2 regions of the Mesorhizobium sp. M7A.F.Ca.MR.148.00.0.0 genome follow, and region 1 is predicted to be linked to the other one. Evidence: riboswitches for the same ligand, from Rfam matches in the RefSeq annotation. Region 1 holds a riboswitch; the other holds the start of a gene.
The links. Region 1 has a riboswitch for S-adenosylmethionine ahead of EOB49_RS02235 (homoserine O-acetyltransferase). Riboswitches for the same ligand answer to the same signal wherever they lie in the genome.
Positions count from the first base shown of each region.

Region 2: it holds a riboswitch for S-adenosylmethionine, as region 1 does, so the genes downstream of both, EOB49_RS16580 (O-succinylhomoserine sulfhydrylase) here and EOB49_RS02235 (homoserine O-acetyltransferase) in region 1, are expected to answer to the same signal.

Region 1 is NZ_RZTB01000003.1:88,168-103,579, reverse strand. It holds gene gloB (hydroxyacylglutathione hydrolase) at 1-84, opposite strand, end outside; gene EOB49_RS02270 (methyltransferase domain-containing protein) at 221-1,003, shown strand; gene EOB49_RS02265 (ABC transporter ATP-binding protein/permease) at 1,124-2,950, shown strand; gene EOB49_RS02260 (DUF1194 domain-containing protein) at 3,037-3,840, shown strand; gene EOB49_RS02255 (glycosyltransferase family 2 protein) at 3,910-4,845, opposite strand; gene EOB49_RS02250 (glycosyltransferase) at 4,861-5,817, opposite strand; gene EOB49_RS02245 (DUF1330 domain-containing protein) at 6,145-6,465, shown strand; gene metW (methionine biosynthesis protein MetW) at 6,473-7,090, opposite strand; gene EOB49_RS02235 (homoserine O-acetyltransferase) at 7,087-8,256, opposite strand; SAM riboswitch at 8,371-8,448, opposite strand; gene hisC (histidinol-phosphate transaminase) at 8,584-9,693, shown strand; gene EOB49_RS02225 (prephenate/arogenate dehydrogenase family protein) at 9,699-10,634, shown strand; gene EOB49_RS02220 (sugar kinase) at 10,643-11,566, opposite strand; gene EOB49_RS02215 (DUF2125 domain-containing protein) at 11,574-12,572, opposite strand; gene EOB49_RS02210 (gamma-glutamylcyclotransferase) at 12,715-13,236, shown strand; gene EOB49_RS02205 (aldo/keto reductase) at 13,356-14,303, shown strand; gene EOB49_RS02200 (LysE family translocator) at 14,392-15,018, shown strand; gene EOB49_RS02195 (1-acyl-sn-glycerol-3-phosphate acyltransferase) at 15,044-15,412, opposite strand, start outside.
Region 2 is NZ_RZTB01000039.1:45-15,456, reverse strand. It holds gene EOB49_RS16640 (acyl-homoserine-lactone synthase) at 90-728, shown strand; gene EOB49_RS16635 (enoyl-CoA hydratase-related protein) at 743-1,492, shown strand; gene ppk2 (polyphosphate kinase 2) at 1,546-2,454, opposite strand; gene EOB49_RS16625 (ATP-binding protein) at 2,678-3,943, shown strand; gene phoU (phosphate signaling complex protein PhoU) at 4,057-4,782, shown strand; gene EOB49_RS16615 (magnesium and cobalt transport protein CorA) at 4,872-5,882, shown strand; gene EOB49_RS16610 (GcrA family cell cycle regulator) at 6,008-6,526, opposite strand; gene EOB49_RS16605 (aspartate aminotransferase family protein) at 6,885-8,084, shown strand; gene argF (ornithine carbamoyltransferase) at 8,102-9,013, shown strand; gene EOB49_RS16595 (Hsp33 family molecular chaperone) at 9,124-10,155, shown strand; gene apaG (Co2+/Mg2+ efflux protein ApaG) at 10,203-10,595, opposite strand; gene EOB49_RS16585 (ceramide glucosyltransferase) at 10,829-11,980, shown strand; gene EOB49_RS16580 (O-succinylhomoserine sulfhydrylase) at 11,987-13,174, opposite strand; SAM riboswitch at 13,232-13,309, opposite strand; gene EOB49_RS16575 (2'-deoxycytidine 5'-triphosphate deaminase) at 13,448-14,542, shown strand; gene EOB49_RS16570 (ABC transporter substrate-binding protein) at 14,640-15,410, shown strand.

The DNA.
Region 1 (15,412 bases):
CGCGGTCTGGCCGCTTTTGGGATCATGCACCAGCACGCCGAAATTGTCGCTGCGGCACATGAACTGTTCGATTTCGACCGGCATCGCATCTCTCCGTTTATGGCCGCAGACATAGGGCGCCGGCGCGTGGATGTCATCCCGGATGTCGAATGACATCTCGGAATGTCGGATGTCGCGGCCTTTTGTTGAAACCCGCCGATATCACGGCTACATCCCTGCCATGCATTCCGACATCGTCGATCTTCGCTCCTTCTATTCGACAACACTCGGCCGTTTCGCCGAGCGTTCGATCACCATGGCGTTGTCGTCGATATGGGCGGCCGTGCCCAACGAGCGGCTGGTTGGTCTGGGCTACACCTTGCCGTGGCTGGAGCGGTTCGGCTCCGACGCCGAGCGGGTCTTCGCCTTCATGCCGGCGACGCAGGGCGCCGTCGTCTGGCCGGCGACAGGGCCGACGGCGACGGCACTGGTCTTCGACGAGGAACTGCCGCTGGTCGATTCCTGCATCGACCGCATGCTGCTCGTCCATTCGCTCGAACATGTCGAGAACCCGCGTGAGACGCTGAACGAGATCTGGCGCGTGCTGTCGCCGGCCGGCCGGGTGGTCATCGTCGTGCCCAACCGGCGCGGTGTCTGGGCGCGCTTCGAGCACACCCCATTCGGCAATGGCCGGCCTTTTTCGCGCGGCCAGCTCACCGAATTGCTTCGCGAGGCCAATTTCACGCCCGCCGCCTGGTCCGATGCGCTGTTCTTTCCCCCGTCGAAGCGCCGTTTCATGATGCGCTTCCACAATGTGCTGGAGCGCGCCGGCCGCCGGCTGTGGCCGATCTTTTCCGGCGTCATCGTCGTCGAGGCGCAGAAACGGCTCTATCAAGGCGTGCCCGTGGTCCAGCGCGCCTCGCGCCGCGTCTTCGTGCCGGTGCTGTCGCCGCATGGCGCCACGCGGCTTGGCCGTCACAAAACCGATGCCAAGCCCTCGGCTGCGCGGGTGACGGCTTCGTGATCACGGCAAACGTGCCTGACCTCGTTTCCCTGCCTATCTGTCGCAAGCGGACCGGCAGCCCATACGAACGCCTGTCAAGTTTCTCCATCCGGTTTCAGCACTGACGCAAGGACCTCGGCCATGGCTGATCAACCGGACAATGCCGCCGCCGTTCATCCGGTTGCCGTGGCGGTCGAAGCCAGCAGCCTGCGCGATCAGGTGGCGACGATCCGGCGGGCACTGGCGGGATCGCCGGTTCGCAAATGGTTGCTGTGGACATCGGTCGGCATCATGGCCGTGATCATCGCAACGTCGATCGGCCAGGTTCTGCTCAACCGCTGGAACCAGCCTTTCTACGATGCGCTTGCGCGCCGCGACATGGCGGCCTTCCTGCACCAACTCCTCGTTTTCGCGATGATCGCCGGCGGGCTGCTGGTGCTCAATATCGGCCAGACCTGGCTCAACCAGATGATCAGGCTCAAACTGCGCGAGGCGCTGACGCTGGATCTGATCGATCAGTGGATGCGGCCGGCGCGCGCCTTCCGGTTGGCCAATGCCGGCGCCATCGGCGTCAATCCCGACCAGCGCATGCAGCAGGACGCCGCGCATCTGTCCGACCTGTCAACCGATCTCGGCGTCGGCCTGCTGCAGTCGTGCATCCTGCTCGTGTCCTTCGTCGGGGTGCTGTGGGAGCTGTCCTCGGGCTTCGTGTTCCACATCGGCGGGACCTCGCTGGCCATACCGGGCTACATGGTCTGGGCCGCTATCCTTTACGCCGGCATCGCCTCCTGGCTGAGCTGGCTGGTCGGGCGCCCGCTCATCCGCCTGAACAGCGACCGCTATACACGCGAAGCCGAGCTGCGCTCCTCGATGGTGCGCGTCAACGAGAATGTCGATGCCATTGCGTTGTATCATGGCGAGGCCGACGCAAGGCGGCGGCTCGAACTCGATCTCGGCACGGTGCTGGGTGCCATGCGGCGCATCTACACCGCCCAGATCAACCTGTCCTGGGTGACCGACACCTATGGCTGGATCACCGTCGTGGCGCCCATACTGGTCGCTTCGCCGGTCTATTTCTCAGGTGATATCAGCTTTGGCGGGCTGATGATGGCGGTCGGCGCCTTCAATCAGGTCCACTCTTCCTTGCGCTGGTTCATCAACAACATCGGCAGCATTGCCGATTGGCGCGCCACGCTGATGCGCGTGGCCGATTTCCGCATCGCGCTCGATGAAACCGATGCGCTGCACGACACGGAAAAGCGCATTGCCTTCGGCCAAAACGTCAATGGCAGCCTGACTTTCGAGAAGCTCGAAGTGACCTCGCCGGAGGGTTGCACCAGACTCGCCGACCCGCATGTCGAAATCCGCCCCGGCGAGCGCGTCATGATCACCGGCGACCCCGGTGCGGGCAAGACGCTGTTCTTTCGTGCCATTGCCGGCCTGTGGCCATGGGGAAGCGGCCGCATCGGCCTGCCGGCGGGAGAAACTCCTATATTCGTGCCGCGCGTGCCTTATTTTCCGGTCGGTACGTTGCGCGAAGTCCTCGATCACCCGAACGGGCCCGCGCCGGCGAACGATGCCGACATTTTGGCGGTGCTGGCCGAGGTCGGTCTGGGACGGCTTTCCTCATCGCTCGACCGCGCCGGGCGTTGGGACCATGAGTTGGGCGATGACGAACAACGCTCGCTGGCCTTCGCCAGGCTCGCATTGCGGCAGCCGAAATGGGTGATCATCGACGAGGCGCTGGATGCGTTCGACGGCCCATCGCTAAGACGCGTGCTGTCGATGCTCGAGAAGCGTTTGCCGGGGACAGCGATCCTCAACATCGGGCGCGGCCAGCACAACAACCACTTCTTCCCGCGCGCGTTGACGATCGTCAAGGATTCCGGTGCGCCAGCCCTGAAGCCCGCCCGCGTCAGGGCCGGCGCGATCGAACCGCCGCCAGCCGCCGCCCGCCGCAAGAAATGAGCTGATTTCCGGGCGAGGAAAGCAAAGCTTTATTTTGCCGCGATCGCGAGGGAAGCTCCTCGGGAGAAACAATCCTGGCGACGGCCATGCTTGATGCTCTGCGCCTGCTTGCCTGTCTTGCCTGCGCCCAGGCTGCCCCGGCCGCCTCGCCGCCGGATGCGCTCGCCGTCGACGTCGAGCTGGTGCTGGCGGTCGACATCTCGCTGTCGATGGACGAGAAGGAGTTCGCCCTGCAGCGGGCCGGCTATGTCGAGGCGCTGCGGCATCCCGACTTCATCAAGGCTGTCCGCGCCGGCGCCACGGGCCGCATAGCGCTGACCTATTTCGAATGGGCCGGCACGGTGCGCGACGACGCTGTCATCGGCTGGCAGATTATCGATAGCGCCGAGAGCGCCAACAGCTTTGCCGACAAGGTCGCGGCTCGTCCGTTCCGCAGCTTTCGCGGCACTTCGATTTCCGGCGCGCTGGCCTTCGGCACCGAGCTTTTCGACCGCACGTCTTTCCAGGGCGAACGCAGCGTCATCGACATTTCGGGCGACGGACCGAACAATATCGGGCCGCCGGTCACCGCGACGCGTGATGCGGCGACTGCCAAAGGCATCGTCGTCAACGGCCTGCCGATCCTGATCAGCCCGTCGCCCACCTTCAGCCATCTCGACCAGTATTATGCGCAGTGCGTGATCGGCGGACCCGGTTCCTTCGTGCTGCCTATCTATGCCGCCGCCGAGTTTTCGACAGCCATCCGGCGCAAGCTGCTCCTGGAAGTGAGCGGCATTCAGGACGAGGTGAGAAGCATCCCCATCGACGCGGCGACGCCGATAGACTGCCTGCAAGGCGAACGGGACAGGCGGTTTCTATCGGATCCGTATTTTCCCGAACTTGACCGTTGAGCTCTCGACAGAGGGGTTAACGCGATCCGGAGGGAGAATCGTTCCACATTCCCCGGAATCCCTCTCGGTTTAAGCGGGCCGGGCACCAAATTGATTGCGAAACTCGTTGGAGAGATCGCGGCGCCAGCGCCGGCCATGGACATAGCCTTGCATCAATTCCGGCAGCGAATAGCCAAGCGTTTTGGATGAACGGTTGGCCATGTAGCCCTGAAATGCCTCCGGTATCCTGCCTCGCAGGATGTCGGCGATGAGCTGCCGCGAGATCATGTAAGGCGGAATGTGCGGGTAGGCATGGGCAATATGCGGATGTTTGCCCATCAGGTTCGCATAGGCCTCGACATAGCCGTCACGGCGGCCGGAAATCGAGTTTTCCGAATTGTATTTCGTCCAGTCCAGATCCCTGGACAACTGCGCACCGAAGCGCCGGGCAAGGCGCAGCAGCAATTCGCGATCCTGCATGCGGGTGATGTCGCTGTCGTAGCCGCCGATGGCCAGCAAGGCTTCGCGGCGAGCCGTGATCGCAGAGCCGGCAATGAAGATGGTCTGCCCAACCAGCGTCCGCTCCAGCATTGCGGGGCTCACGAACGCCTCGGGGTTGACGCAGTTTGTGATGCGATTGCCTTTCAGGGACACGAACGAACTGATCAGCACTTGCAGTGCAGGATTTTCCTCGAACCAGGTCAGGGTTCGTTCAAGCCGGTGCGGCATGTAGATGTCGTCGGAATCGAGGAACGTCACCAACGGTGCCCGCGCGCGCTCGATGCCGGCATTCCTGGCTGCGTTGGCGCCTCGCCATTTCGCCCCGACATAGATCAGCCGCGGGTCCTGGATACGGGCAAGCGCCGCTTCGGTTCCATCGGTCGAACCATCGTCGACGACAATGTGCTCAAGCCTCGACATGCTCTGGGAGAGCACGCTTTCCACGGCGCGCAACACCGTTTCGCGCCGGTTGTGGGTCGGCGTAATGACCGTGATGAGAGGTATCGGTTCGATGGTTTTGCCCATTTTGACCATAGTGCTTCAGCTATGTCCCACGTAGAGGGGCACGTTTTCAACCTCGTCCCGAACCAGCCCAAGGGCCATGGCCGCTTGTGCACAAAAAACCAGCGCGCAAAAGGCCAATCCGACGATCAGTGCAAACGGGATCTGCCATGCCGGCATTCCGAGCCGAGTTGCATGCGTCAGAATACGCCCGCCCACTTTCCAGGATGTCGAAAACCAACGTCTTGTCGCCTTCAGCACTCGCGCGGCTTGGGATGGCGATGCCAGTGCCACATATTTCCGGTCCGCATCGCGCCCGGTGACCAGGGCACGCCAAAAGAAAAAGCGCCAACCGCGCGGAGGATAATGGCTGGCCCGGGCATCGACTCTGACAAAATCATGCCCGCTTGCTCGTAACTGGCTGGTGAGCAACGTGCAAGAAACCTTGAATCCATTGCTGGCCGGAAAGGGATGGCCGGCTAACCAGCTTCTGCGGAAGGCGCAATTGTTCGCGTTCATCGCGCGCTTGGAGGCAAAGCGTCGATCACCATCACGCAGCGGGAAGAACCACAGAAGCGCAAAGGTTCGCGAAGCGAAATCGTCACAGCCGAGATAGGTGTAACCGTTCACGGCGATCGTCTTCGGATCCTGGAGCGGTTTGAGAAGTGCCGACAGCCAGCCGTCTTCGATCACTGTATCGGAATCGCAGAAAATGACGATGTCGCCCTTGGCCAACGCGGCGCCTGCGTTCTTGACCTCATAGTACCGGCCGCCTGTGCAGGCGCTGAAGACCGTATTTGCTACCATGCCAAGTTGCGGAACAATTTCGGTGAGACGATGCCGCAGAAGCGGTGTGTCGGTATCTGGTCCGCTGTGAACGACGATGACCTCCGGTTTCAGGTATTGACCGGTTGTCGTCACGGCTTCTATTTCCCGTGCCAAAGCGCTGAACGAAACGCCGATCTCATCTTCATTGATGGACTTGGCGTTTTCCATTTCGACAACGATCGAATAGGTCAGGTTCCCCGCTCCGTGCTTCGCTCGGCATCGCGTCCGGCATGACGCTACGAAAAACATGCTCCCGTGTCATCATCTGGTTGCAGAGTTCAATCCGTCCGCAACCCCGAATTCGCAACCTTGCGTCTCAACGGCAACACCCTGAGGGCCGGAGACTGGAAACCGCCTCAGGATCGCGCAGGCCGATTCGTCTTGATCGCCTCATCTCATTCTTATTACTTTTGGGGTAATCGAATTCTGTCACGACCCTTGGCAATCTGTGCCTGTGGAGCCGGCAATCGGCCTCGATTGAAAGGGAGTGCACCTATGACCGCTTACGCCGTCGCCCATATGCGCCAAGCCACGATGGGCCCGCAGATCGTCGAATACCTGCACAAGATCGATGCCACGCTGGAACCTTTCGGCGGCCGTTTTCTGGTCCATGGCGGCGATGTCGAGGTGATCGAGAACAACTGGCCGGGCCATCTGATCATCATCGAATTTCCCGACAGGCAGCATGTGCATGGCTGGTACAATTCGCCCGCCTATCAAGCGATTCTGGCGCTGCGCACGGACAATTCGGAGGCCGACGTGGTGTTTGCCGACGGCGTCCAACATCCGCACAAGGCCACGGACATCCTCGAATAGCTTGCGGCTACTGCCGTTTCAGCAGGAACACTGCCTGCTGGCCGAAGAAGTTCCAGAACCACCACGGCATCGACAGGCCGATCTTCTGGCCGTTGGCGTCGAGAGCGGTTGCCTTCTCGACGGTCGCGCCGAGCTCGTCGCACAGATTGACGAAGTCGCGGATGGTGCAGAAGTGGATGTTGGGCGTGTCGTACCAGGAATAGGGCAGGTCCTTGGTCACTGGCATGCGGCCGTTGACGAACAGTGACAGACGCACACGCCAATGGCCGAAATTGGGGAAGGAGACGATGGCGCGATTGCCGATCCTGAGCAGTTCGTCGAGCACCAGCTTCGGGTTGCGGGTGGCCTGCAGCGTCTGCGAGAGGACGACGAAGTCAAAGCCCTTGTCGGGATAGAATTCGAGATCCTTGTCGGCATCGCCCTGGATGACCGAGAGGCCGCGCGCCACGCATTCGTTGACGCCGCGCTGCGACAGCTCGAGCCCACGGCCGTCGACCTGCTTGCTGTCCTGCAGCAATTCGAGCAGCGAGCCATCGCCCGAGCCGACATCGAGCACGCGCGACTGTGGTGGGATGAGGTTGGCGACGACTTCAAGGTCGACGCGCTGGTCGCGGTTGACGCTCATAGGCCCAGCCCTCTCGCCCTGGCGGCCGAGCCGATGAAGCCGTTGATGGCGGCAAACAGTTCCGGCTCGTCGAGCAGGAATGCGTCGTGGCCGCGGTCGGTCTCGATCTCGACGAAGGATACCGATGCTCCGGCGGCGTTGAGCGCATGCACGATCGAGCGGCTCTCCTCGGTCGGAAAAAGCCAGTCCGAGGTGAACGACACCAGGCAGAAGCGGGTTTTCGTGCCGGCGAAAGCATCGGCCAACCGGCCGCCATGGTCGGCGGCAAGGTCGAAATAGTCCATCGACCGCGTCATGTAGAGATAGGAATTGGCGTCGAAGCGATCGACGAAGGTCATGCCCTGGTGGCGCAGATAGCTTTCGATCTGGAAGTCGGCGTCAAAGCCGAAGGTCAGCGCTTCGCGATCCTGCAGATTGCGGCCGAACTTGCGGTGCAGGGCGGCTTCCGACAGGTAAGTGATGTGGGCGGCCATGCGCGCTACCGCCAGGCCCTTTTCCGGGCGTTTGCCGTGCTCGAAATATTTGCCGCCATGCCAGTCCGGATCGGCCATGACAGCCTGGCGGCCAACCTCATGAAAGGCTATGTTCTGCGAGGAATGGCGCGCGCCGGTGGCGATCGGCAGCGCCGAGAAGACGCGCTCCGGATAGCTCGACGCCCATTCCAGCACCTGCATGCCGCCCATCGAGCCGCCGAGCACGCAAAACAGTTTTTCGATGCCGAAATGGTCGATCAGCATCTGCTGCGCCCGCACCATGTCGCGAATGGTGATAATGGGCAGGTCAAGCCCATAGGGCTTGCCGGTGGCGGGATTGGTCGAGGCCGGACCGGTGGACCCAAGGCAACCGCCGATGACATTGGAGCAGATGACGAAGAAGCGATTGGTGTCGATGATCTTGCCGGGGCCGATCAGCACTTCCCACCAGCCAGGCTTGCCGGTCACCGGATTGGTGCTGGCGACGTGCTGGTCTCCGGTCAGTGCATGGCAGACGAGGATGGCGTTGGAGCGGGCATCGTTCAGCGTGCCGTAGGTCTGGTAGGCGATCTGGAACGGTGAAAGCAGCGTGCCGGCGTCCAGCTTGAGCGGCTTGTCGGATCCAAAACGCAAAACCGGGCTCGACGGTTGGTCGACCTCGTTGTTGGTTTTGCGGGCACGCAGAACGGCCATGACATCCATCTCACACTTTGAGCCCACGCATCGCGCTTGTCGAAAGTCGATGCCGATACGGGTGTCCGGCCGGCGCGGACAACAAAAAACCGGCATTGCGGTCGCAAAGCCGGTTACAGGATGCAAACGGCCCTTTAGCAAGTTGTTTAACGTGGCTGCAAGCCGACCGGCCAAATCACCACGGAAGTCGCACCCCTTCTAGGGCTGTGGCGCGCCGTCGTCAACGGCCAGCCCTGGGCGATGGCTGTCGCCTCTCGACATTGCAGGCCACGGCTTGTATTTCCGCTGCGGCTTCCCTCAGGAAGCGTTCTCGACGGATTTTGCGACATGAGCCAGACACCGGACCAGGCACGTCCAACCCCGCGTGCGGGCATCATGGACATCGACGCCTATGTGCCGGGCAAGAGCACGGCGCCCGCCGGCGTCGCCAAGGTCCACAAGCTGTCATCAAACGAGAATCCGCTAGGGCCCTCGCCGAAAGCGATCGAAGCCGCGCGCGAGATTGCCGGCAAGCTCGACATCTATCCCGACGGCACCGCCAGGCGGCTGCGCGAAGCGATCGCCGAGGTGCATGGCCTCAACCCTCAGAACATCATCTGTTCCAACGGTTCCGACGAGATTCTCGGCCTGCTGGCGCAGACCTATCTGGCGCCCGGCGACGAGGCCGTCATCACCGAACACGCCTTCATGGTCTACAAGATCTACATCCAGTCGGCGGGTGCCGTTCCGGTGACGATCAAGGAAAGAGACGAGCGCGCCGACATCGACGCCATCCTGGCCGCGGTCACGCCGCGCACCAAGATCGTGTTCCTCGCCAATCCCAACAACCCGACCGGCACCTATGTGCCGTTCCAGGAGGTTCGCCGGCTGCATGCCGCGCTGCCGAAGAACGTGCTTCTGGTGCTCGACGCGGCCTATGCCGAATATGTCCGCCGCAACGACTATGAGGCCGGCATCGAGCTGGTCGGCAGCACCGAGAACGTGGTGATGACCCGTACCTTCTCCAAGATCGGCCTGGGTGGCGCGCGGATCGGCTGGATGTATGCGCCGATGCATATCGTCGACGCCATCAACCGCGTGCGCGGTCCCTTCAACGTCAATGCGACGGCGATCGAGGCCGGTATCGCAGCCATCCGCGACCGCGCCCATGTCGAGCGCAGCGTGGCGCACAACGAGACCTGGCTTGCCTGGTTGAGCGAGGAATTCACAAAGCTCGGGCTGCGGGTAACGCCGAGCGTCGGCAATTTCGTCCTCATTCATTTTCCCGATGACCAGAAGCATTCGGCGGCGGCGGCGGACGACTATCTGACGGCGCGCGGCTATATATTGCGGCGCGTTTCGGGCTATGGCTTTCCCAACGCGTTGCGCATGACCGTCGGCACCGAAGAGGCCAATCGCGGCGTTGTCGCCGCTCTCACGACATTCCTGAAAAGCTAGAGACCATGACATCACCGATGTTTGAAAAGATCGCGCTGGTCGGCATCGGCCTGATCGGCTCGTCGCTGGCCCGCGTCATCCGCCGCGAAGGGCTGGCCCGTCACGTGGCCATATCAACGCGCAGTGCGACGACGCTGGCGCGAGCCGAGGAGCTTGGGCTGGGCGATAGCTATACCACCGATGCGAGAGAAGCTGTCCGCGATGCCGACCTGGTCATCATTTCGGTGCCGGTAGGCTCATCCGGCGCGGTGGCCGAGGAAATCGCGCCGGCGCTGAAGCCGGGTGTGATCCTCACCGATGTCGGCTCGACCAAGGCGTCTGTCATCGCGCAGATGCAGCCTTATGTGCCTGAAGGTGTCCATTTCATTCCCGGCCATCCGCTGGCGGGCACGGAAAAATCCGGCCCCGACGCCGGTTTCGCCGACCTGTTCGACAATCGCTGGTGCATCTTCACGCCGCTGCCCGACACCGACCCGGACGCGCTGGAGAGGCTGTCGGAGTTCTGGCGCCGCTGCGGCGCCAACATCGACACGATGGACCCGCAGCATCACGACATGACGCTGGCCATCGTCTCGCATTTGCCGCACATCATCGCCTACAACATCGTCGGCACCGCCGATGATCTGCAGTCGGTGACCAAGTCCGAAGTGATCAAATATTCGGCTTCCGGCTTCCGCGACTTCACCCGCCTTGCCGCCTCCGACCCGACCATGTGGCGGGATGTCTGCCTGCACAACAAGGACGCCATTCTCGAAATGCTGGCGCGGTTCTCGGAAGACCTGGCGTCGCTGCAACGCGCGATCCGCTGGGGCGACGGCGAAAAGCTTTTCGACCTGTTCACCCGCACCCGCGCGGTGCGCCGCTCGATCATCGAGGCCGGCCAGGACATCGACGTGCCCGATTTTGGCCGCCAGGCTGTCGAACATCCGGCAAAGAGCTAAACTGATTTTCAGGCAGGCCAGGTCTGCGCAACCATGGCCAGCGTCTCGGCCCGGTTCGGCGCACCGAGCCTGCCGCCGAAGCGCAGGCATTTGAGCGCGGCGGCCGCACTGGCAAAGCGCAAAGCCTGCTCGACCGGCATGGCTTCCGCCAACCCGACGGCGAAGGCGCCGTGGAAGACATCGCCGGCGGCGAGCGTATCCACTGCCTTGATCCTCGGCGCCGCGACATGGCGCACACAGCCTGCGCGACGGTCGTGCCACCAACAGCCCGCCGCGCCGCCGGTTACCGCGACAAAGGCGTCGGTGCGGCTGGCGAGATCGGCGCAAGCCGCTTCCGGATCGAGCGCCTGGCCGCAGACGATGCGCGCCGCCGTTTCCGAAGCGACGATGTGCGTGGCGAGCGGCAACAGCTGTTCCAGAAATTCCAGCGGTGCGGTGTCGGCATCGAGGATCGCCGGACGCCCAACGGCGCGTGCCGCCTTGAGTGCCAACGCTGCCGCGCCCGGCCAGCGGACATCGACCAGCACGGCGTCGAATGCCGTGAGGTCGGCGACCGGCAAGGCTTCGGGATCGGCCTGGGCAAGCCCGTCATAGAACGGCACGATGATGCGCTCGCCATGCGCGTCGACCAGGATCGAGGCCAGCGCCGAGCGGGCGCCTCTGACGCGGCGCACAAAGGTGCAATCGACGCCTTCGGCCTCGATGCCGGCGATGAGCTGGTCGGCGACGGCATCGTCACCCGCACTCGCCCACAGCGATACCTCGGCACCCAGGCGATGCGCGGCGCAGGCAGCACTGGTGGCCATGCCCGAGGCGATCTGGACGCCGTCGGAGGCAATGAACTTGCCTTGATGCACAGGCAGTGTCTCGACGCGCAGGATGGTGTCCAGCGTCAAGGCGCCAACGCTCAGCAGCTTCACGGGTTTTGCCATGGTTGAGCTATTCGACCGGCTTGATCTTGCCCAGCGGAATGAAGCCGAGCGAGGCCTTGCCCCTGACCACCTTCAGCGGCATCGACGGTTCGTTGCCGAGCACCGCCAAGGCAGAAAAACCCTGCTCGATCTGGCTTTTCTGCTCGGGTATGGCGGCGCCAAGGATGGCCGCCACCGCCTTCGGGTCCTTCAGCCTGATCATCAGGTCGGCGTTGACCAGGCCCTCGGCATCGACCGAGAGCGGTCCCGAAACGGTAATGCGCGCCGTGCCCGACGACAGGTCAAGGTTGCGGATTTCGATCGTCTGGCCACGAAGGCTCTTCACCTGCGTGCCGATCAGTGCGACGCCGTTCTTCAATGTCACATCGCCGCTGGCATCGAGCGCCGGAAGCACGCGCCCTCCAATTGCGTCGGGGTCGATCTCGAGATCGCCGAAACTGCCGAGATAGTCGATATCCTCGCCGTTGGGCTGCAGCTGACCCGATGCCTTGCCGGCGCTAAACAGTTGCACCGGATCGGTGTCGTCGGCCGGATCGGTCTGGCCGGACAGGCCCTCCGCCTCCAGCGAGATCCGCTGCGGCAGCGGCCACCACAATTTGAAATTGGCCTGCAGATTGTCCCAGTCGATCCACAGCGGCACCATGTCCGGAACGGCGGTCCTGAGCGGGCCGCGCAGATTGGCAACCGGCGACAGAGGCTGGATGATCTGGGCGGCCGCGTTGAAACTGCCGACTGAAGCCGCAATGTTCTTGGCATCGTCCTCATAGGCGAGGTTGTCGCAGGAGACGGTAAAGCTCAAGGGATAGCCGCTGACCTGGAGATTGGCACAGCCGGCCTCGACGCCATTCTTGTTGAGCGTGGCAACCGCCTTGTCGGCCTCACTCCTGACGCGGTCGGCCAGATAAAACCAGCCGCCGCTGTAAAGGGCGAACAGCACGACGATGAACGCTGCAAGCCAGAACAGGCGGCGACGGTTACTTGGCTGGCGTTCGTCACTTGACGTCATGCTTTGGCTCTCGTTAACGCATGGGTGTTGCGGACGGGTGGTCGATTCCGCCAGGCAGACAGACGAATAGTTAGACGGGACGGGCGGGAAAAACACCGGTCCGGGTGCGGTGTTGGCATCTTTTGCAATCAGGCGCGGCGATATGGGCGATTTTTGGGTGTTTGGCTATGGCTCGCTGATCTGGCGGCCGGGATTCGCGCATGTCGAGACACAGCGTGCCCGCCTGCATGGCTATCGGCGCTCGCTCTGCGTCTATTCCTTCGTGCATCGCGGAACGCGCGAGCGGCCGGGGCTGGTGCTCGGCCTCGACCGTGGCGGGTCCTGCGTCGGCCTCGCATTCCGCGTCCCCGGCGACTTGCGCGACGAGGTCATGGCCTATCTTCGCGAGCGCGAACTGGTCACCAATGTCTATCTGGAGCGCATGCTCAAGATTCGCCTCGACGGGGGCGGTACGGTCGACGCGGTGGTCTACATCGTCGACCGCCAGCACGAGCAATATGCCGGAGCGCTCGACGCGGCGGATGCAGCGGCCGTGGTGCGCGGCGCGGTCGGCCAGTCCGGCAACAACGAGGACTATGTGCTGAGCACGCTTGAGCATCTCGAGGCACTGGGCATAAGCGACCACTGGCTGGAGGATGTCGCCAGCCAGGTCGCGCCTTTGTGAAGCTGGCTCTGCGGAAAAAGGCGGCCAGGCCTTTGACCTCGTTCAGGCAAGACCTAGGTTAGGCTCCGACCCTCAGCCCGCGGCGCCCTTTGCTCGCCCAATCATCCCGGAGATCCGCCTTGCAGAAACGTCGTCTCGGTCGCACCGACCTGTCCATCGCGCCGCTGGTTCTGGGCGGCAATGTCTTCGGCTGGACCGCCGACGAGAAAACCTCGTTCGACCTGCTCGACCGCTTCGTCGGCGCCGGCCTCAACGCCATCGATACGGCGGATGCCTATTCGCGCTGGGTTCCCGGCCACAAGGGCGGTGAATCGGAAACCATCATCGGCAAATGGATGAAAGACCGTGGCAATCGCGACAAGGTCGTGGTGATCACGAAGGTCGGTTCGGATATGGGGCAGGGGCACAAGGACCTGTCCGCCGCATACATCGAAAAGGCCGTCGACGCATCGCTGAAGCGGCTGCAGACCGAAGTCATCGACCTCTATCTGTCGCACTGGCCGGACCCTGCAACCCCCTATGAAGAAACGCTTGGCGCCTACGAGAAGCTGCTCGCCAAGGGCAAAATCCGCTATGCTGGCTGTTCGAATCTCGACGCCGGCCAGTTGCGTGCCGCACTCGATGTGGCGAGCTTGCGCAGTCTGCCGCGCTACGAGGTGCTGCAGCCGGAATACAATCTCTACGATCGCTCGTCCTTCGATGGGCCGTTGCGCGATCTATGCGTGGCCGAGGACATCGGCGTCATCACCTATTTCAGCCTGGCCAAGGGTTTCCTCAGCGGCAAATACCGCAGCGAAGCCGACCTCGGTCAAAGCCCGCGTGGCGGCGGGGTGAAGGACTATCTCAATGCGCGCGGCATGCGCATCCTTGCGGCACTCGACGCGGTTTCATCAAGGCATTCGGCCAAGCAGGCGGAAGTCGCGCTTGCCTGGGTTATCGCTCGGCCGGGCGTCACCGCGCCGATCGCCAGCGCCACCAAGCCTGAACAGATGGACAGCTTGATCAGGGCGGCGTCGCTGAAACTGACCGCCGCCGACATGACCGAACTCGATAGAGCGAGCGGCTGAAGCTTCAGGCGCGACGCCTCGCACGAACGTCCAAGACGCCACTCTGGTCCTGCCATACCGTCTCTTCGCGAGGCAGGACAGAGGAGAGATGACTGAGCCGCTTCTTTCGCAGCCGGATCTTTGGGGGCAACTTCTCGCGCTGATGCTTGCCGCCCTGGTGATCATGGGCAGCCCGGGTCCGGCAACGATAAGCGTTACCGCCGTTGGGGCCGCCTTCGGTTTGCGCCACTCGCTGGGCTATGCCTGGGGAATCATCCTGGGCACGATCGCCGTGCTTCTGGTTGTCGCGACCGGGGTCATGGCGGTGCTTACCTCGATGCCGAAGCTGGCGCCGTTGCTGGCTTTCGCCTCGGCGGCCTACATCCTCTATCTCGCCTTCAAGATCGCCACGGCGCCGCCCATGGCAGCACGCGCCGCCGAGGCTTCGTGTCCAACATGGCTGGCTGGTTTCTTTCTCGCGGTCGCCAATCCGAAGGCCTATGTGGCAATCGCCGCCGTGTTCGCCGGTGTTTCGCCCAAACAGGGTAACACTGAGCTTGGTCTATGGCTGAAGCTGACGATTCTCGCCGTCATGATCGTTGCCATCCACGCCGTGTGGCTTGTCTTGGGAGTGGCATTCGCGCGCTTCCTGCGCCGGCCGGCGGCCTCGCGGATCGTCAACCTGGTCTTTGCCGCGACGCTGGTGTTGACCACCGCGCTGGCCGTGTTCGGCTGAGAACTGCCGGTAGGAGACTTCCGGTTCAGGCTTTGTGTCTTGCGGCGTTGTCCAGCTCTTGCAGTCTTTTCACCGCTGTCGGCGGCAAGGCAGGCGGGTTTGGGCCGCGCGCGGCATCAATCAGGAACTGGTCGCAGGCAGCCTCGGTCTCGCCGATCAGCCGGGCCATGAATTCGTCCTTGCTCAGTCCCGGTGGGATCGGCGGCAGGAACCGCGCCTTGATGGTGCCGGGGTAGCGCAGGAATTTGCGGCGCGGCCAATAGAGGCCGGCGACATGGGCAACCGGCACTACTGGTACGCCAAGCTGCGTATAGATTTCGACGATGCCGTATTTGTAGGCGGGTTCGTCGCCCGGCGCGCGTCTTGTCCCTTCGGGGTAGATGATGAGCTGGCG
Region 2 (15,412 bases), on a different contig from region 1:
GTGCCGACCTGGAATTTTTGCCTACGCGATCACGCAATTTTCTCATCAAAGCACGGCCGTATCTTCCTCTGAACGCAGGAGACGGCGGAATGCTTTTTTCCCTTACAACCCAGGAATTGATGGAACGTCCCGACCTTTGGGAGGCCGTCCATCGGTTGCGCTACAAGATATTCGTCGAAGAGATGGGGTGGGATGACCTCAGGCGTCCCGACGGGCTCGAACTTGACCAGTTCGATCACGACGAGGCGGTCCATCAGATCGTCATCAGGGGCGGTGAAGTGGCGGGTTATCAGAGGATGTTGCCGACGACGCGGCCACATCTGCTGACCGAGGTCTTGACCGATCTTTCCGAAGGAACGCCGCCATCGGGTCCAAACATCTGGGAATTGACCCGCTACGCGGTGGCTCCCGGTTTTCGTGATGGCCGTCGTGGCGTTTCGACCGTCGGCACCGAACTGATTGCCGGTTTCGTCGAGTGGGGGCTGAAGCGCGGCGTCGACAAGGTGATCATCGAGTTCGAGCCGATGTGGGTGCTGCGCGCCTTGCAACTGCATTTCCTGGCGACCCCGCTGGGCTATCAGCGCACCTATGGCAACCAGCAGGTCGTCGCCACCTTGCTGACCTTCAACGAACACACCCTCGATGTGGTGCGGTCGCGCCGCAATCATTTTGCTCCCGTGCTGGCCAGGGGATATCCCGACATGCTCGGGCAAAGGCGTGCGTCATGAGATCGGAGACAGCCATGAGCACACACCCGCAACCTGAACTTCGCAACCACACGCTGGTCGTCACCGTGTCGTCGAGCGACGGCCGGCCGGTGCTGGACAGGAGAGCCTACGAAAGCCTGGCAAGGACCTTCCATGAAGCCGCCGACAATGAGGAGGTTCGCGTCGTCGTGCTGCGCGGCCTGGCAGGCTGTTTCTGTCTGGGCGGCGACTTCTCCGAATTCCTCGACGCCACCAAGCACCAGAAACTGATTGCCGCCGTCACCGACCTGTTCCGCACGCTGGCGACGTTTCCCAAGCCCATCCTTGCCTGCGTTGACGGCGATGCTGTCGGTGTCGGCTGCACCATCCTGTTCCATTGCGACATGGTGATCGCGTCCGATGAGAGCACGTTCAGGGTGCCGTTCGTCGATTTCGGCCTGGTGCCGGACGCGGCGACCAGCATCCTGGCGCCGCAGAAGCTCGGCTATGCCGGTGCCTTCCGCTTCTTCTGCCTCGGCGACACGCTTCGCGCCGAGGACGCCAGGGCGCTCGGCCTCGTCGCCGAGATCGTGCCGGGCGGCACCGTCGAGGAAGCGGCGCTCGGCCGGGCGAGACAGCTTGTCAAGAAGCCGGTCGCAGCCCTGCTGCAGACGCGCGGCCTGCTGAAAGGGAACACCGAGGCCCTCTGCGACCGCATCGATCAGGAGATTTCGCTTTTCCAGCAGGCGCTGCAGGACGACACCACGCTGCGGCGATTGCAACGCATCGCCCGGCTCGCGGCCTGAGCGAAAGCCTCAAGGAACGCGCCGCGCGGCCAAGGCCGCGCGGCGCGGAAGCGTCAATCCTGCTTGCCGAGGAATGACGGCCCTTCGCCGATGATCTTCTTGTCTTCCTTGCCGATGATTTCGAGATCGCGCCCCTCATAGGGCAGAGACGACAGGATGCGCCGCATGATCGCCAGCCGCGCGCGCCGCTTGTCATTGGCCCGTACGATGATCCACGGCGCGAATTCCTTGTGGGTGCGCTCGAACATGGTGTCGCGCACCTTGGTGTAGTCGTCCCACTTGGTGATGCCTGCAACGTCGATGGGCGAAAACTTCCAGCTCTTCAGCGGGCTGTAGCGACGGTCATGGAAGCGCTCGAGCTGCGTTTCCCGGCCGATGTTCAGCCAGAATTTGAAGAAGTGGATGCCCTCGTTGGAGATCATCCGCTCGAAATGCGGCGTCTCCTCAAGAAACTGCTCGTGCTGCTGCGGGGTGCAGAAACCCATCACCGGCTCGACACCGGCGCGGTTGTACCAGGAGCGGTCGAAGGTGACGAATTCGCCTGAAGTCGGGAAGTGGTCGACATAGCGCTGGTAGTACCATTGCCCAAGCTCGGTCGGGGTCGGCTTGGTCAGCGCCACGTTGCGTGCCGTGCGCGGATTGAGGTACTGGCGCACCACGAAGATCGTGCCGCCCTTGCCTGCAGCATCGCGACCCTCGAACAGCGCCATCACCCGTTTGCCGGTCGACTGCAGCCAGGCCTGCGCCTTGACCAGCTCGATCTTCAGCTTCTCGAGCATCTCGTCATACTCGTCGCTTTTCATCTTCTTGTCGTAGGGATAGCCGCCAGCGATCAGCTTGTTGTCCTCGACCCAGTCGGGAAGCACGGGATTTTCGATGTCGAACTCCCTCTCCTTGCCGCCGATCCTGATCTTCAGCGGCCCCGAAGTTGGCGCGGCGGGACTTTCCTTGGCTTTTTTCATCGAGACGAACCCTTTCCAGCTTCCGGACTCATGCTATGGGGAGCCACTACAGCGCCGCGCGTCCGTTTGGATGCGCAAAGGACGCTGTAGCACTTTTAATTTGCGCATGATCCTTTCCGAAAATCGATTCCCGATTTTCGGGGTCATGCGGCAAGCGGTCTAGTGGAAGTTTTCCGCCACCGTGCGACCGGGTGCGAAGACATGGGGGCAGGTCCACGAGCGAATGGCTGACCTGGATACAGAGCAGAGAGGCATCACGCAAACCATGGCGGCACGGCTGTGGCATAGCCGCTGGCAGCTTGCGGCCGGCGTCACCGCAGTCGTCGCCGTCTATGCCTTGGCCGGGATTTCAGCCTATGTCGTCCTCGCGGCGCTGCTGTTGCTGCTTGCAGCGGCAATACTGCCGGCCACCGGCGCGCGCCAATCCACCGGCAGCGGCGTTGCCATCGAGGCCATCGGCCTGCAGCGGCTCTCTGGTGAATATCTGGCCGCCGCCGTCGCCGATCCGCTGATCATCTTCGACCGGACCGCCACCATCGTCCATGCCAACGCCGCCGCCTTCGCCGCCTTCGGTGGCATCGCGCCAGGCATGTCGCTGTCGCTGAAATTCCGGGCGCCGGAGATGCAGACCCTGCTGGATGGCGTACTGTCGGGCGATATCGCCTCCGATGTCGTCGACTACATGGAGAAGCTGCCGGTCGAACGGGCCTACCGGGTGAGTGTGTCCTCGGTCGGTCACGCCACCGATCTCTATGTGCTGGTGTTCAAGGACCAGAGCGAAGCACGCCGGATCGACCGCATGCGCGCCGATTTCATTGCCAATGCCAGCCATGAACTGCGCACGCCGCTCGCCTCAATCGCCGGCTTTATCGAAACGCTGCGCGGGCCAGCCCGCAACGACGCGGCGGCGCGCGACCAGTTTCTGCAGATCATGCAGAGCCAGACCGGTCGCATGGCGCGTCTGATCGACGATTTGTTGTCGCTGTCGCGGCTCGAGATGAAACCCTATCTGAAGCCGGGAACCGAGGTGGATCTGCGGCAGACAGTCGACAGCGTCATCGACTCGCTCGGACCGCTGGCCAGCGAAAACGCCGTTGCCATCGAGCGGCACTACGCCGATGGGCCGCTTCATGTGCCTGGCGATCGCGATGAGCTTTTCCAGGTTTTCGAGAACCTCCTGGAAAACGCCTGCAAATACGGGCAGTCGGGTGGGCGCGTGGTTGTATCCATAGTGCATAGCGATGCCGGATCAGAGCCGGGCATCGACGTAACGATCAGGGACTTTGGCCCTGGCATTCCCGAGGAGCACATTCCGCGCATTACCGAGCGCTTCTACCGCGTCGACGTCGAGACCAGCCGGACCCAGAAGGGTACCGGCCTCGGCCTGTCGATCGTCAAGCATATACTGACGCGCCACAACGCCCGGCTTTCGATCAAGTCCGAAGTCGGCAACGGCGCGGCATTCTCGGTTCATTTGCCGACTCACTGATATCGCCCTAATTCAAAGGGACTGTTTCTTTTTTCTGTCATCCGGCTAGCGTATCAGCGGGGATTCGAGGAAACGACTCAAAATCAAAACACCCCGTGGGAAGGCATTTTGCCATGCAGTCCGTGCACATCGTCAGCGCTTATGACGAGGAGTTGAAATATCTGTCGAAGCGCATCGCCGCGATGGGAGGCCATGCCGAGCGCATGGTCGAGCAGGCGGTTACCGCTCTCGTCAATGCCGACCCAGGCCTTGCCCAGAAGGTCATCCGCGACGATACCGTACTGGACGAGGGCCAGCGCGAAATCGACGACAAGGCCATCATCATCATTGCCAAGCGTCAGCCGATGGCGGCGGATTTGCGCGAGATCGTCGGGACCATTCGCATCTCCGCCGACCTCGAGCGGGTTGGCGATCTCGCCAAGAACGTTGCCAAGCGGGTGGTCGCCGTCACCGATGGACGCCAGCCGACCAGCCTGTTCCGCGGCCTCGAGGCTCTGTCCACCCTGGCGTTGACCCAGCTGAAGGAAGTGCTCGACGTCTACGCGTCTCGCGCGGTGGAGAAAATCGGCTTCGTGCGCGATCGTGACGACCAGATCGACGCCATGTACACATCGCTGTTTCGCGAATTGCTGACCTACATGATGGAAGATCCGCGCAACATCACGCCCTGCACGCATCTGCTGTTTTGTGCCAAGAACATCGAGCGTATCGGTGATCACGCCACCAACATCGCCGAGACCATCTATTACATCGTCACCGGCGATCAGTTGCCGGCTGAGCGGCCCAAGGGTGACAAGACCGACAAAATCAGTCTTTCCGAGACGCAGCCGGTGAAGTGAACGCGCCTCTCGAACCGTCACCCGATTTACGCTAAGCTTTCCGGGCTTTGCTTCTATCCTCGTCCGTGGATTTGCTCCGGGAGGTCGTGATGGAAAATGTTCGGAACCTGACCCCGGCGCCTGGGCCGATATCCGGCATTATCGCTTGCGGCGTCTACACGGCGGGGCGCCGCATCGCCGACATTCCCATCGAGGAAGCCGGCGAATGGGCAAAGAAATCCGGTCATGTCGTGTGGATCGGCCTGTTGGAGCCCGACCGTAACCTGTTGCTGCGCGTCCAGGCGCAGTTTCACCTGCATGAGCTGGCGATCGAGGATGCCGAGCACCCGCACCAGCGGCCGAAGATCGAGCAATATGGCGACGCCTTGTTCATCGTCGCCCGCACCGCGCAGTTGATCGACGGTCGGGTCACCTTCGGCGAGACCCATTTGTTTGTCGGCTCAGGCTACATCGTCAGCGTCAGGCACGGTCCCTCGACGTCCTATGCCGCCGTTCGTCAGCACTGGGAAAGCTGCCCGCACTCGCTGGCCAAGGGTGAGGATTTCGTCCTCTATGCCATTCTCGATTTCATCGTCGACAATTACATGCCGGTGCTCGAGCAGATCGAGGACGAAGTCGAGGCGATCGAGGACAAGGTTCTGCTGAAGCCGATGACCGCTCCCGACATCGAACGGCTCTATATGCTGCGCCGCGATCTCCTGCGCCTGCGCAATGCCGCGCTTCCGCTGGTCGAAGTCTGCCGACGGCTGACCAGCGCCGAGCTGCCGCAGATACATACCGCCATGCACCCGCTGTTCCGCGACGTGACCGACCACATCCGCACCGTCCAGGAGAAGATCGACAGCCTGCGCGAAGTGCTGGCGTTCGCTTTCGAGGCCAGCCTCCTGGTCGGCCAGAGTCAGGAAACGGCCAACACCAAGAAACTCGCCTCATGGGCCGCCATCCTGGCGGTGCCGACGGCGCTCGCCGGCATCTACGGCATGAACTTCGACAGTATGCCGGAACTGAAGATGGAGTACGGCTACCCGGTGGTGCTGACCGCGATCGCGCTGATCTGCACGTTTCTCTACTGGCGGTTCAGGAAGAACGGTTGGCTGTGAGAAGAGAGCGAATAGGGAGTAGCGAATAGCGAACACAAAAACGGCTTGCTTCCTGTGACGGAAGGCAAGCCGTTTCTATTCGCTATTCGCTATTCGCTATTCGCTATTCGCTATTCGCTATTCGCTCAGCGACTCCGCCGCCGCTCCGATGCCGGCTGGAACGCCACGCGGGCGTGATATTTGCAGTAGGGTCCGGTTTCGGCGGCTTCGTTGCCGCAGAAATGGAAGTCCTCTGAAAGCGGGTCACCGTTCGGCCATTTGCAGGTTCGCTCGGTCAGCTCGACCAGTTGCAGATGCCGCGAGATCGGCAGCACGACATTCTCAACCGGACGGATGTAATGGCGTGCCACGGGTTCGGCGTCGAACTGCGTCTGCAAGGCGGTCGCGCCGATCGATGTCGTGACATGGCGTGCCGTGGTTGCAGCGCGTGATACCGATTTCTGGACGGTCGATCCTTGCGCTGCCTTCTTCTGGCGTGCCGGTGTGGCGGTCGAGCGTCCGCGGCCCGACAGTTTCAGCCGATGCACCTTCCCGATGACCGCGTTGCGGCTGACCCCTCCAAGCTGCGCAGCAATCTGGCTTGCGCTCAGACCCTCCGACCACAGTTTTCTCAAGAGTTCTACCCGCTCGTCAGTCCAGTTCATGAGACCGCGCTCCTCTAAGCGTGCGGCAATCGGAATCCTTCTCCCGACCCGGCAACATTTGCCGGGGCAGACACCACATATATCTGGTGATTAGGTCCGCCGCACGAAATCTAGTTATTTCTCAACTACAACTACTCTATGCGCTGACTCGGTGACAAGAGTCCCAAGTGCAACACGAATCGGTTTTTTCGGTTTTCCCCAACTTGCCCGGTCGCTGATGAGCCGGCGTCCCGTCGGAGGGCTTGCCGCGCGCCACTACGCGACGTTTTCGTTGACTTCATGGCCGAAAAACGGGATAAGCCGCACAGGCCGCCGCTTTGGCGGCTTTTTTGATTTTCCGGTACCGGAGACGCATATAATGAGCGGTTCGGCGCTTTACGAGACCTTTGCTCGCGCACCCCTGGCCTTCGACCACGGGGAAGGCACATGGCTGATTACCGACAAGGGCGAGCGATATCTCGATTTCGCCGGCGGCATCGCCGTCAATTCGCTGGGCCACAGCCATCCGCATCTGGTCGCCGCACTCACCGAGCAGGCCGCCAAGCTCTGGCATGTTTCCAACCTCTATGAGATTCCGGGGCAGAGCCGGCTTGGCGAGCGGCTGGCCGACGCCACCTTCGCCGACAAGGTGTTCTTCACCAATTCCGGCGCCGAGGCGCTGGAATGCGCGATCAAGACGGCGCGGCGCTACCATTTCGTCAAAGGACATCCCGAGCGCTTCCGCGTCATCACCTTTGAGGGCGCCTTCCATGGCCGCACGCTGGCGACCATCGCGGCTGGCGGCCAGTACAAATATCTCGAAGGCTTCGGCCCCAAGGTCGAAGGTTTCGATCAGGTTGGCTTCGACGATATCGAGGCCGCCGAAAAGGCGATCACGCCGGAGACGGCCGCGATCCTGATCGAGCCGGTGCAGGGCGAGGGCGGTATCCGCCCGGTGCCGACGCAGTCGCTGAAGCGGCTCAGGCAATTGTGCGAACAGCACGGCCTGCTCTTGATCTACGACGAGGTCCAGTGCGGCATCGGCCGCACCGGCAAGCTGTTCGCGCATGAATGGTCAGGTGTTACGCCAGACATCATGGCGATCGCCAAGGGTATTGGCGGCGGCTTCCCGATGGGCGCCTGCCTTGCCACGGATGAAGCGGCCGTCGGCATGACCGCTGGCGTGCACGGCACCACGTTCGGCGGCAATCCGCTTGCCATGGCCGTCGGCAACGCCGTGCTCGATGTCGTGCTGGAAGACGGTTTCCTCGAAGATGTCCAGCGCAAGGCGCTGCTAATGAAGCAGGGGCTGGCGTCGGTCGCCGACGAATTTCCCGAAATCATCGAGGACATCAGGGGTGCCGGGCTGATGCTCGGCCTCAAATGCGCCATGCCCAACACCAAGGTGAACATGGCCTTGCGCGACCAGCACCTGCTGGCGGTTCCGGCCGGCGACAACGTCATTCGCCTGTTGCCGCCGCTCACCGTCACCGACGCCGAGATCCATGAGGCGCTCAACCGCATCCGCGCCGGCGCCAAGGGCCTGGCGGAGGCGATCGCTTCCGCCGCGGCGAAGTAATCCCGGAACCATTGCAGATGTCAGTTCGCCATTTCACCGATCTTTCCACCGTTTCCGAAGGCGATCTGCGCTTGATGCTGGACGATGCGGTGGTGCGAAAGGCGCGCCTCAAGGCCGGCGAACGCACCAAACCGCTCGAAGGCAAGGTGCTGGCAATGATCTTCGACAAGCCGTCGACGCGCACGCGCGTCTCCTTCGACGTCGGCATGCGGCAGCTCGGCGGCGAGACCATCATGCTGACCGGCACCGAGATGCAGCTCGGCCGCTCCGAGACCATTGCCGACACCGCCAAGGTGCTGTCGCGCTATGTCGATGCGATCATGATCCGCACCACCTCGCATGAGCGCCTGCTGGAATTGACCGAGAACGCCACCGTGCCGGTGATCAACGGATTGACCGACGACACCCATCCCTGCCAGCTGATGGCCGATATCATGACCTTCGAGGAACATCGCGGTCCGGTCGCCGGCAAGACCATCGCCTGGACCGGCGACGGCAACAATGTGCTGCATTCCTTGCTTGAGGCCTCGGCCCGGTTCCGCTTCAACCTCAACGTCGCCGTGCCCGAGGGCAGCGAACCGGCGCAGAAGCATATCGACTGGTCGCGGGCACATGGCGGCAAGCTGCACTTCACCCGCTCGCCCGAGGAAGCCGTCGATCAGGCCGACTGCATCGTCACGGATTGTTGGGTCTCGATGGGTCAGGAGCATCGCGCCCGCGGCCACAACGTGTTCTCGCCCTATCAGGTCAACGCCAAGCTGATGGCCAAGGCCAAGCCGGACGCGCTGTTCATGCATTGCCTGCCGGCGCATCGTGGCGAGGAAGTGACGGACGAGGTCATCGACGGGCCGCATTCGGTGGTCTTCGACGAGGCCGAGAACCGGCTCCATGCCCAGAAGGCCGTGCTTGCCTGGTGTCTCGGCGCTTGAAGTGTCTCGGCGCTTGATCCCCGGGAGCTTGATCTGCGGGGGTGTGATGCCTATTTGCGCCGCATCACGCAAATCAAGCGCGTTTCGACGCATGCGCCCCGGAGGGCGGCATGGCCGCGCCCTGGAGCTTTGTCATGTTGGAAACCTATCAAGTGACTGAACATCACCCCAAACTCGGCGAATTCGGCTATGCCGGCGACGATCACGTCGTGCCGTTCGAGGTCGGCCCTCTCGATGTGCGAGGCCGCACGGTCCAACTCGGGCCGATGCTGGACGCCATCCTCAGCCGCCACGATTATCCCGAACCGGTCGCCCGCCTGCTGGCGGAGGCCTGTGTGCTGACCGTGCTGCTCGGCACTTCGCTGAAGTTCGAGGGCAAATTCATCCTGCAAACCCGCACCGACGGGCCTGTCGACATGCTGGTCGCGGATTTTTCCACGCCCTCGGCATTGCGCGCCTATGCGCGTTTCGATGCCGACCGGCTGGAAGCGCTGGTCGCGGCCGGCGAAACCTCGCAGCAGACCCTGCTCGGCAGCGGCGTGCTGGCGCTGACCATCGACCAGGGCGCTCATACGCAGCGCTATCAAGGCATCGTCCAGCTCGATGGCGAGACGCTGGAAGATGCGGCACGCACCTATTTCCGCCAGTCGGAGCAGATCCCGACCGATCTCAGGCTGTCGGTGGCCAAGCTTTTGACGCCCGGTCCCGGCGGCGCCCGCGAGCAGTGGCGCGCCGGTGGTATCCTGGCGCAGTTCCTGCCGCAGTCGCCCGAGCGCATGCGCGTCCCGGACCTGCCGGGTGGCGATGGCGATCCGCGCGAGGAGATCCACGACCCGGTGGACAATTCCTGGCAGGAGTTGCTGGCGCTGCTCGGCACGATCGAGCCGACCGAACTGATCGACCCGACAATCGGTGCCGAGCGGCTGCTTTACAGGCTGTTCCACGAGCATGGCGTGCGCGTCTTCGGCGGCGTCCCGGTCGCCGACCAGTGCTCGTGCTCCAGGGACAAGATCCACGGCATCCTCGAGGGTTTTTCCGCGCAGGAGATCAAGGACAGTACAGAGGACGGCGGCATCCACGTCGCCTGCGAATTCTGCTCGAAGCAATATGACTTCGACCCGGCGGAATTCGCGGCGCAGTAGAGAGAAAACCACGCCTCACCGGCCGCGGAGCGGCCGGTGAGGCGAAATCAATTCACCGTCCGCCGCGTCCCCGGCAGGTCCAGCGAAAACGCCGGAATGGCGATGTCGAATGTCTCGCCCCGCTTGTTGCGCATCGTGTAGTGCCCGACCATGATGCCGGATGGTGTCGAGAGCGGGCAACCGGACGTGTATTGGTAGCTGTCGCCGGGATTGAGTTCGGGCTGGTCGCCGACGACGCCGGGGCCGCGCACTTCCTCGACCCGGCCAGTGCCGTCGGTGATATGCCAATAGCGCGACAGAAGCTGCACGAAGTCGTCCGACTGATTGTCGATCGTTATTTGATAGCCCCAGACATAGCGGTTCTCCGAGGGATCCGAACGGTCCTCCAGATAGAATGGCCTGACCTGCACTTCGATGTTGCGCGTGACGGCGCTATACATAAGCGGCTCCAAAAAACGGTTCCAGCGGAACTTTCGGCGCTCTGTGCGGTTAGGTCAACCGACCGAAGCCTCCTCTGGCCGACCTCGCGGGCAGGTGCCGACAAAGAATGTCATTTAAGTGACATATGACAATGATGGTGTGCGCGGACTGGTGATGCGCGACTCGGGCGCTCTGCTGAACTGTTGAAACCGGCCATCTTGCGGACCGGTTTTCCTGGAGTGACCGGATTTCGATGGAACTCACTCTCATAGCCGCCACGCTTTCAACTGTCCTCATCCTCTCGAATCTCGCCAGCATCGTGCTCGCCGCTTCGCGTCTGAAACGGCGCCACACCATTGGGCCGCCGGCCGCCAAGCCGCGGCCGGTGTCGATCGTCGTGCCGTCGCGCGGCGTCGAGCCGTTCACGCAGGAGACGCTGGAACGCGCCTTCTCGCTCGATTGGCCGCGCTACGAGTTGATTTTCTGCGTTGCCCATGCCGACGATCCGGTGGTCAAATTGATAAACAGGACGATCGTCCGGTTTCCGAAAGTGCCAGCCCGGCTGCTTATCGGCGACGACCGCATCAGCGCCAATCCGAAACTCAACAATTGCGTCAAGGGCTGGGAAGCGGCGCGGCACGACTGGGTCGTCCTGGCCGATTCCAACGTGCTGATGCCGAGAGACTACGTCCAGCACCTGATGGCTGCCTGGCGGCCCGGCACCGGCCTTGTCTGCTCGACGCCGATCGGCTCCCGGCCTGCCGGCTTCTGGGCCGAGGTCGAATGCGCTTTCCTCAACACGCTGCAGGCGCGCTGGCAATATGCCGGCGAGGCGCTCGGCCTTGGCTTTGCCCAGGGCAAGAGCATGCTCTGGAACAAGCCGATGCTCGACGCCAATGGCGGCATCCGCGCGCTGGCCGCCGAGATCGCCGAGGACGCCGCCGCGACCAAGCTGGTGAACAGCCTCGGCTTGCGCGTCAATCTCGTCGCCGCCCCCTTCGAGCAGCCGCTTGGCCGGCGCTCGTTTGACGAGATCTGGTCGCGTCAGGCCCGCTGGGCGCGCCTGCGCCGCGTCACTTTCCCGCTGTTCTTCGCACCCGAAATCCTGACCGGCGCCGTGGTGCCGCTGGTGCTTGCGCTGATTGCCGCAGCCAGTGCCGGTTTCAGCCTCTGGGCAACCGCCATTGCCGTACTGGCGGCCTTCTACCTTCCGGAGTGCGCCCTGGCCTGGTCCAAGGGCTGGTACCTGTCGCCACGCATGGTCGCCGCGATCATGGCGCGCGACCTGATCCTGCCGGCGATGTGGGGACGCGGCTGGCTCGGCGGCGCCGTCGACTGGCGCGGCAATGCGATGACCATCGGCACCAAGACGGCCGAGCTGGAAGAGACGCCGTCCGGCGCCTGAAGCCTCCTACCTGGCCTTCAGCGCCTGCGCGATGTCCTCGAGCAGATCGTCGGTGTCCTCCAGCCCAACCGAAAGTCTGAGCGTGCCCGGCCCGATGCCGAGCTCGGCGCGCGCCTCATCGCTCAAATTCTTGTGCGTCGTCGTCGCCGGGTGGGTGATCAGGCTCTTGGCGTCGCCGAGATTGTTGGAGATCAAGACGATGTCGAGCGCGTTCTGCAAGGCGAAGGCCGCCTGCTTGCCGCCCTTGACGTCGAGGCAGATCAGCGTCGAGCCGCCCGCCATCTGCTTCTTGACGATATCGGCCTGCGGATGGTCGGCGCGCCCGGGATAGATGACGCGGGCGATCTCCGGCCGCTCGGCCAGGAAATCCGCGATCCTGCCCGCGCTTTCCGTCTGCTGGCGCACACGCAGCGGCAGCGTCTCCAGGCCCTTCAGCAACGTCCAGGCGTTGAACGGCGAAAGGCTTGGGCCGGTATGGCGGAAATAGTCGTGCAGGTTCTCGTCGATCCACTTCTTGTCCGACAGGATCACGCCGCCGAGACAGCGCCCCTGGCCGTCTATGTGCTTGGTCGCCGAATAGACGACGATATGGGCGCCGAGCTGCAAGGGCTTCTGCTGCAGGGGCGTGGCGAAGACATTGTCGACGATCAGCCTTGCGCCGATCGAATTGGCAAGCGAAGCGACAGCGGCGATATCGACCACTTCCAGCGTCGGATTGGTCGGGCTTTCCAGGAAGAACAGCTTGGTGTTCGGCTTGACCGCCTTTTCCCAGTTGGCGATGTCGGTGCCGTCGACCAGCGTCGCCTCGATGCCGTATCTCGGCGCCAGCGTCTCGACCACCCAGCGGCAGGAGCCGAACAGCGCACGTGCCGCCACGATATGGTCGCCGGCCTTGGCGCTGCACAGAAGGGCGGCCGTCACCGCCGCCATGCCCGACGCGGTGGCGCGCGCGTCTTCGGCGCCTTCCAGGGCGCACATGCGTTTTTCGAACATGTCGACGGTCGGATTGGCGTAGCGCGAATAGATGAAGCCCGGTTCCTCACCCTTGAAACGGGCTTCGGCGGCCTGCGCCGTTTCGTAGACATAGCCCTGGGTGAGGTAGATCGCTTCCGACGTTTCGCCGAAACCGGAACGCAGCGTTCCGCTGTGCACGAGTGCCGTCTGAGGCTTCCAGTTGTGCTTCTTGGTGCTCATCGCTTTTCTTCCAGACACAAAAAAACCGGCCGCGAAAGTCGCAACCGGTCCATACGGCCTTGCGGCCCGACGGTCCTTTAGCGACTTGTTTAACGTGGCTGCAAGCCGACCGGCCAAATCACCACGGGATAACGACCCTTTAGACCCGCACCGCGCTTGCGTCAATTGCCGGCTTCATTAAGAGGTTTGTACCAAGCAGGTTCCGCAAAAGTGTTCCACGGTTTTGCGACCAGAACCTGCGACAAGAAAAACGTCTGACCTAGGAGTGGAGCCTTGCGGCAGACAGGCATTCTTCCCGATCAGGACATATCGGCGCTGTTCCAGTCCGGCGCGCTGAAGTCGGCGCGTGCGCTCGACGCCGACCAGATCCAGCCGGCCAGTCTCGATCTCAGGCTCGGCGACAAGGCCTGGCGGGTGCGGGCCTCCTTCCTGCCCGGCCCCAACCACAAGGTCTCGGAAAAGCTCGACCGGCTGCAGCTGCACGAGATCAATCTTGCCGAGGGCGCGGTGCTCGAGACCGGCTGCGTCTACATCGTGCCCTTGCTTGAAAGCCTGGCGCTGCCGGCGGACATTTCGGCCTCGGCCAATCCGAAGAGCTCGACCGGGCGGCTCGACATCTTCACCCGCGTCATGACCGATCGCGGCCACGAGTTCGACAAGATCGCTGCCGGCTATCATGGCCCGCTCTTTCTGGAAGTCAGCCCCCGCACCTTCCCGATCGTCGTGCGCACCGGCTCGCGCCTGTCGCAGATCCGCTTCCGCACCGGCAATGCGCTGCTCTCGGAAGCCGAGCTGCACGCCCTGCATCGCGCCGAGATGCTGGTCGCTACCGAGCCGCCGAACATTTCCGGCGGCGGCATCGCGCTGTCGATTGACCTCAACGGCGACCAAAACGGCCTGGTCGGCTACCGCGGCAAGCATCACACCGGCCTCGTCGATGTCGACAAGCGCGCCGCGCAGGAAGTCGTCGACTTCTGGGAGCCGATCCACAAGAGCGGCGCCGGCGAACTGGTGCTCGATCCCGACGAGTTCTACATCCTCGTCAGCCAGGAGGCGGTGCACGTGCCGCCGCTCTACGCCGCCGAGATGACGCCCTTCGATCCGCTGGTCGGCGAATTCCGCGTCCATTATGCCGGCTTCTTCGATCCGGGCTTCGGCCACTCCGCGTCTGGCGGCACGGGCAGCCGGGCGGTGCTGGAAGTGCGCAGCCATGAAGTGCCGTTCATTCTCGACCATGGCCAGATCGTCGGCCGGCTGGTCTACGAGCATATGCTGAAGCGGCCGCAGGCCCTCTATGGCACCGATCTCGGCTCCAACTACCAGGCGCAGGGCCTGAAGCTGTCCAAGCATTTCCGCGCCGCGCGCTGAGCGCCGCCGTCAGGCAAAATACTTGCCTGCGCTGGCTCGCCATGCTTGGCTGCCTTGCTGGTCGTCAAGATGCCGGCGTTCAAGGGGAACCAAGAAAATGCAGATTTCAAAATGGATCATATCGGCAGCAGGCGCTGCCATGCTGGTGGTGGCGGCCGGCTCGCTTTCGCAGGCGCAGGAGAAAATCAAGATCGGCACGGAGGGCGCCTATCCGCCGTTCAACACCATTACGGCTGACGGCAAGGTCGAAGGCTTCGACATCGACATCGCCAATGCACTATGCGCGCAGATGAAGGTCGAGTGCGAGATCGTCACCCAGGACTGGGACGGCATCATTCCCGCTTTGCAGGCGAAGAAATTCGACGCCATCATCGCCTCGATGAGCATCACCGAGGAGCGCAAGAAGCAGGTCGCCTTCACCAACAAATATTATACGACACCGCTGGCTTTGGTGGCGCCGAAGGACAGCGATCTCACCTCGACCGAACCGGCGGCCCTTGCCGGCAAGACGGTCGGCGCCCAGGCTTCGACCACGCAGGCCGACTACGCCCAGAATGAGTATGGCAAGGCAGGCGCGGAGGCAAAGCTCTATCCGACCCAGGAAGAGGCGATCACCGACCTGACCAACGGTCGTCTTGACGCTGTGATCTCGGACAAGTTCGTCCTGATGGATTGGCTGAAGAAGGCAAGCGACGGCTGCTGCAAGCTGGTCGGCGACGTCAAGGGCACCGAAACGCAAGCCGGCATTGCCGTGCGCCTGGAAGACACGGCCCTGCGCGACAAGCTCAACGCGGCCATCGATGCGATCGTTGCCGACGGCACCTACAAGAAGATCCAGGCCAAGTATTTCGACTTCGATATTTATTGAGG